DNA from 2 places in the Thiomonas sp. X19 genome. Region 2 is predicted to be linked to the other one. Evidence: predicted binding sites of a transcription regulator. Region 2 holds the regulator's gene; the other holds the start of a gene.

Region 1 (3,414 bases), 540 kb from region 2:
AGATCACCATTTTACGATGCTGAAGGTCGGTATTTATGGCTTTCTTCCGTTCATAGGTGGCATGATGGGAAGCGTCCTCGGGGGAGCAATGTGCGATCACTTATGTGCGCGCACAGGCAATAAAAAGTTATGGAGGCGCCTCATTCCATCCGTCGGCATGATTTGTTCCGTGTTGCTACTTTTGCCAGCCGTCTATGCGCAAAGCCAGTTTGTAACAATTCTGCTTTTTTCCTGCTCGTTTTTCTTTCTTGACGCCACGATATCTATTTTCTGGGCTATTGCCATGGACATGGGGGGGTCGTATGCATCGACCTCTGCGGGCTGGATGAACACTTGGGCCAACGTCGGTGGAATTATTTCTCCTATCGCGTTTGGCGCTCTTGTGCAGTGGAGCGGAAGTTGGACCTTGCCATTTATCGTGGCGAGCGGGCTCATGGTTATCGGAGCTGGTTTTGTATGGCTGATAGACACTGAGATGCGCCTATCAGACCTTATTGAAGTAGCGCATTGATTTTTGTGTAATCGCCATGAATTGGTATCGTCAATACTGAGTCCATCCTGAAAAATAATGTTTTCAGTCAGCCGGGGGCATTTCGATAAAAGCTGGCGCCCCATACGCCGCCAACCGCATGCACTGCGCGGGCGATTCGGGGGCAAGGAAGCCGCAGCTTCTTCAGGATCAGGCGGATGTTGTGGACGGCGCTGCGAATCACCGCATGCAGGGCGTCGTCCAGGGCGCCCTGGAGCGGATTGCTGGCCAGGCGCCCGTCCGATTGCATGTGGCCGATGGCGGGTTCGATCGTACTGCGCCGCTTGACCATGGCGTGCAATGTTCACGTCAGGCCGCGCTTCTGTCCGGAGCGCAGGATGCAGGATGTGCGCAACTCGATCTCTCGCAAGGCAGGACTTGAAATCAGCAGCTTCGCCCCTACAATTAGCACTCGCATCCAGTGAGTGCTAGCGAAACGCAACTCGCAACCGAGTCAAGCTTCCAAGCACCCCTAGCCAGCCGCTCGCGGTGTGGCATGCGTTTCAACCTCTCGAATTCCATCAACAGGAGCAACACGAATGAATTTGCGTCCCTTGCATGACCGCGTGATCGTCAAGCGCGTGGAACAGGAAACCAAGACCGCTTCGGGCATTTTCATCCCCGACAACGCGGCCGAGAAGCCCGACCAGGGCGAGGTGCTGGCCGTAGGCCCGGGTAAGCGTGACGACAAGGGCACCCTGCAGCCCATGGCCGTGAAGGCCGGCGACCGCGTGCTGTTCGGCAAGTACGCCGGCCAGACCGTGAAGGTGGACGGCGACGAACTGATGGTGATGCGCGAAGACGATCTGATGGCCGTCATCGAGAAGTAAGCGCAGCACTTCCCCCTACACAATCGGAGAAATACACATGGCAGCTAAAGAAGTAGTGTTCGGCGCGGATGCCCGCGTACGCATGATGGACGGCGTGACCATTCTGGCCAACGCCGTGAAGGCCACGCTGGGCCCCAAGGGCCGCAACGTGGTGCTGGAGCGCTCGTTCGGCGCCCCCACCGTGACCAAGGACGGTGTGTCCGTGGCCAAGGAAATCGAACTGAAGGACAAGCTGCAGAACATGGGCGCGCAGATGGTGAAGGAAGTGGCGTCCAAGACCAGCGACAACGCCGGCGACGGCACCACCACCGCCACCGTGCTGGCGCACGCGATGGCCCGCGAAGGCATGAAGTATGTGGCCGCCGGGATGAACCCGATGGACCTCAAGCGCGGCATCGACAAGGCTGTGATCGCCCTGGTCGAAGAACTGAAGAAAATTTCCAAGCCCTGCACCACCAGCAAGGAAATCGCCCAGGTCGGCACCATCTCGGCCAACTCCGACGAGGACGTCGGCCAGATCATCGCCGAGGCGATGGACAAGGTGGGCAAGGAAGGCGTGATCACCGTCGAAGACGGCAAGAGCCTGAACAACGAGCTGGACATCGTCGAAGGCATGCAGTTCGACCGCGGCTACCTGTCGCCCTACTTCATCAACAACCAGGATCGTCAGGTTGCCGTGCTGGACAACCCGTACGTGCTGCTGAACGACAAGAAGATTTCCAACATCCGCGATCTGCTGCCGATTCTGGAGCAGGTGGCCAAGTCGGGGCGCCCGCTGCTGATCATCGCTGAAGACGTGGACGGCGAAGCCCTGGCCACGCTGGTGGTCAATAGCATTCGCGGCATCCTGAAGACCGTGGCCGTCAAGGCTCCGGGCTTCGGCGATCGTCGCAAGGCCATGCTGGAAGACCTGGCCATCCTCACCGGCGGCAAGGTGGTTTCGGAAGAAACCGGCATGAGCCTGGAGAAGGTGACGCTGGCCGACCTGGGCCAGGCCAAGCGCGTGGAAGTGGCGAAGGAAAACACCACCGTGATCGACGGCGCCGGTGTTGCTGCCGACATCGAAGCCCGCGTCAAGCAGATCCGCGTCCAGATCGAGGAAGCCACCTCCGACTACGACCGCGAGAAGCTGCAAGAACGCGTGGCCAAACTGGCCGGCGGCGTGGCCGTGGTCAAGGTTGGCGCTGCCACCGAAGTGGAAATGAAAGAGAAGAAGGCCCGTGTCGAAGACGCCCTGCACGCCACGCGCGCTGCGGTGGAAGAAGGCATCGTCGCCGGTGGTGGCGTGGCGCTGCTGCGCGCTCGCGTCAACCTCAAGGTCACGGGTGCCAACCCCGACCAGGAAGCCGGCATCAAGCTGGTGATGCGCGCCGTGGAAGAGCCGCTGCGCCAGATCGTCGCCAACGCTGGCGACGAACCCAGCGTCGTGCTCAACAAGGTGCTGGAAGGCCAAGGCAACTACGGCTACAACGCCGCCAACGGCCAGTATGGCGACATGATCGAGATGGGCATTCTGGACCCCACCAAGGTCACCCGTACCGCGCTGCAAAACGCCGCTTCCGTCGCCGGACTGCTGCTGACCACCGAGTGCATGGTGGCGGACGCACCGAAGGACGACACCGCAGCCCCGCCGATGGGCGGTGGCATGGGCGGCATGGGTGGCATGGACATGTAACGCGTCCAGTTCGCGGGGTTCCAGGTGCGGCGTCATGCCGCTCCATGAAGCTCCGGCCCGAAAGGGACGGCGGCCGCTTGCGGCCGCCGGGAGCGATGATGGGCCTGCGGACCTTGCGGTTTGCGGGCCCATTTTTTTGGCCAGCTCTTGCCGCAAGCCTTGCGCGGTCACACCATGGGCCAGCCCCGCGCCATTTGCCGTCGGGGGCGCTGCTGCCGCCCCAAGTCTTGCCGAAACATCCGGTGGTCGTACGATCGATCGCTGGCGGTTTTCAAAGCCGCACCTTGCCAGAGAGCTTGCGGCTGGATGGATGCCAGGCCGCTTTCGCCATGCGGCGCGATGAACCACACAGGGAGATTGCGATGACCGTGAAAACCACC
Region 2 (3,414 bases):
CCGCAACGTTTTGATTCTAAGGGGCCGATGGGTTCAACTGGATTTTGTTGGCGCAGGCGAAGAAAAACGTTGTCGGCGAAGGGGCTGTTTGTCATAATTGGATACATGAAGCAGCCCATCCGCCTCTTACTGCCTGTCGATGGCTCTGTCTATACAAGGCGGGCGCTAGATTTTGTTCTGAGCCGCCAAGAGTGGTGGCGTGAACCGCCGTTTTGCGTTTTGTTGCATGTCGAGTCGCCTGTGGGTACGGCGCTTGCCAGGTCTTATCTGTCGCGAGACATGCTCGACAGTTACTACGCCGAGCAGAGCGAGGCGGTGCTAGCGCCTGCGCGTGCAAGCCTGCAGGCCGCTGGGTTGCAGTTGGAGGCGCGCCATCGTCACGGAGATGCGGCAGCGCAGATCGTGAAGTTCGTCCGCGAGCACGAGATCGATTTGGTCATGATGGGTTCGCACGGCCATACGGCGCTCAGCGGCATGGCGCTGGGATCGGTCACGACCAAGGTCATTGCGTCTTCCAGCATTCCCGTGCTGATCGTGCGCTGAACGGTTGCACGCATGGGCTCGATCAGGCAAGCACAGTTCGGCATCACGCTGGTCGAGTCACTGGTTGCGGCGGCGCTTTTGGCGGTCTTGCTGGCGGTCGCCATGCCGGGGTATCGCGCCATGATCGACACCAACCGCCTGAGTGCAGGTGTCAACGCCTTCTCGGGTAGCTTGCAACTGGCCAGGTCCGAGGCCGTGCGGCGAGGGCAGAGGGTCACGCTGTGCGTGAGCGATGATGGCAAGAGCTGCAGTTCAACGGGTGGTTGGCATCGGGGCTGGATCGTGTTCCATGATGCCGACGGCAATGCCCAACGCGATCCCAGCGAGGCCTTGATTCAGGCACAGGCAGCCCGGCAGTTTCTTTCCATCCGTGGCAATCAGCCTGTTGCACGCTATGTTTCTTACACCGAGCATGGCTGGCCGAGACTGACGACGGGTGCTTTGCAGATGGGAACTCTCACGTTCTGCCTGCCCGGGATAGCGGGCCACAGCCTGATCCTGTCGAGCGCGGGGCGGGCCAGATTGAGCGACGCGGTTTGCTGAGACGCTCGACAGTTCGAGTGTCAGCGCCTCAGCGCTGGCTCAGTGCATTGCCCACCAGCTTGGCGGTGATGTCCACGATCTGAATCATGCGGTCGTAGGCCATGCGGGTCGGGCCAATCACGCCCAGGGTTCCCACCACCTGGCCATCGACTTCGTAAGGCGAGGTAATGATGGAAAGCTCCTCGAACGGCACCACGTCGTTCTCGCCGCCAATGTAGATGCGCACGCCCTCGGCCCGCGCCGAAACGTCCAGCAGCTTGAGCAGATGTGATTTTTGCTCGAACAAGTCGAACAGCCGACGCAGGCTGGCGAGGTCGTTCGACAGGTCGTCAACTTTCAGCAATTGCTGCTGCCCGGAGATGACCACCTGGTCTTGCTGCTCGGCCGCAGCCTGGCTGCCCACAGCCACGGCGGCCTGCATCAGCGTGACGATTTCACTCCGCAGATGCTCCACCTCGCCACGCAGTTGCGCGCCCATCTGCTCGAAACTCAGGCCGCTGTAATTGGCATTCAGATAATTCGCCGCTTCCACGAGCTGGCTCTGGGCGTAGGGCTGGTCGGACAGGATGATGCGGTTCTGCACATCGCCGCCCGAGTCCACCAGGATGACCAGGATGCGCTGCTCCGACAGGCGCAGGAACTCGATGTGGCGGAAGGCGGCGCTGCGCCGCGGGCTCATCACCACGCCGACGAAATGCGACAGATTCGAGAGCAACTGCGCCGCTTGCACGATCACCTTCTGCGGCTCCACCGTGGCCAATTGCGTCTTGAAACTCTGCTCCAGCTCGTCGGCCGCCGACATGGGGCGGGCCGTGAGCATGGTGTCGACGAACAGGCGGTAGCCGCGCGGCGTGGGCACGCGCCCGGCCGAGGTATGCGGGCTGGTGATCAGGCCCAGGTCTTCCAGGTCGGACATCACATTGCGGATGGTGGCTGCCGACAACTCCAGCCCCGAGGCGCGCGACAAGGTGCGCGACCCCACCGGCTGACCGTCGGCGATATAGCGTTCGATCAGGGTCTTGAGCAGGACTTGGGCGCGTTGATCCATGACCATCCGATTTTAGGAGCGCAGCCAGGCGCGCGGCAGACATGCCCTCCCGGCGCTTGGTGGCGCGGGGCTGTGCTGTAATTCAAGACGCCGCCCCGGCATTCGCTGTCTTTGCACGATCGGCACCCATCGGCCCACACGGTTCAACACAGCACTCATGCCCATTTCCGCATTCCAACAGGCCATTCTGATCGGCAAGTATCAGGCCGTTGGCGTCAGCCGAACTTTGGCGGAAATTGGTGCCTGGCTGGCAGAGAACGGGGTCGAGGTCATGGTCGAGCAGCAAACGGCGCAGCACGGCGATCTTCCCGGTTATGCCGAACTCAGCCTGGCGGAAGTCGGCCGACGCGCTACTACTGGTGACTGGGTCGCGGTGGTGGTGGGCGGCGACGGAACCATGCTGGGCGCTGCGCGCCAGCTCGCGCCGTTCGGCGTACCGCTCATGGGCATCAATTCCGGCCGCCTCGGCTTCATCACCGATATCGCCGAGCCCGATTGGCGCCAGGCGCTTACGTCGATGCTGGCAGGGCATTTCGAGCGCGAATATCGCGCCATGCTCACCGGCGAGATCATGCGCGGCGGCCAGCGCATCTTCGACGGCATCGCCATCAACGACGTGGTGGTCAACCGCAGCGGCGCCACCGGCCTGGTCGAGTTGCGCGTGGACGTGGACGGGCGCTTCATGTATGTGCAGCGCGCCGACGGGCTCATCGTCGCCACGCCCACCGGCTCCACCGCCTACGCCATGTCGGCCGGCGGCCCCATCCTGCATCCCAGCCTTCCCGGGCTGGTGCTCGTACCCATTGCCGCGCACACCTTGTCGAACCGGCCCATCGTGCTGCCGGAGCACGTGCGCATCGACATCGAGGTGGTGTCGCCGAAGGACGTGGGCGTGAACTTCGACATGCAGCATTTCGCCGACCTGCTCGGCGGCGACCGCATCAGCCTGCGCACCGCGCCGCATCACGCCGTGTTCCTGCACCCGCCGGGCTGGAGCTATTTCGCCACGTTGCGCAAGAAGCTGCACTGGCATGAAATTCTCGGCGCCGAAGGCTAGTATGCATCGCCGTCCCTCACGACCTTGCGCGGCCTTTGCCGTGCCCCACTGCATGGCTGCGCCCGAGGCTGACTGACCATTCCCATGCTGCGCCGCCTGCATATCCGCGATTTCGTGCTCGTCGCCGAACTGGAACTCGAACTCGGCGCCGGCTTCACCGTGCTCACCGGCGAGACCGGTGCCGGCAAGTCCATTCTGATCGACGCGCTCAAACTGGCTCTGG

Evidence for each region. The regulator HrcA, encoded in region 2, represses chaperone genes, less so after heat shock. The targets are predictions, from matches to a motif close to TTAGCACTCNNNNNNNNNGAGTGCTAA.
Region 1: groES (co-chaperone GroES) is a predicted target of HrcA. The motif match lies at 935-961, and genes of this name have one in related genera.

What each region holds. Positions count from the first base shown of each region.
Region 1 is NZ_LT605203.1:465,695-469,108, forward strand. Features, by position in the region: gene THIX_RS02300 (MFS transporter) at 1-511, shown strand, start outside; partial or broken gene THIX_RS02305 (IS5/IS1182 family transposase) at 579-869, opposite strand; gene groES (co-chaperone GroES) at 1,069-1,359, shown strand; gene groL (chaperonin GroEL) at 1,397-3,034, shown strand; gene THIX_RS02325 (zinc ribbon domain-containing protein) at 3,397-3,414, shown strand, end outside.
Region 2 is NZ_LT605203.1:1,001,389-1,004,802, forward strand. Features, by position in the region: gene THIX_RS04675 (universal stress protein) at 106-543, shown strand; gene THIX_RS04680 (GspH/FimT family pseudopilin) at 556-1,086, shown strand; gene hrcA (heat-inducible transcriptional repressor HrcA) at 1,115-2,134, opposite strand; gene THIX_RS04690 (NAD kinase) at 2,292-3,191, shown strand; gene recN (DNA repair protein RecN) at 3,276-3,414, shown strand, end outside.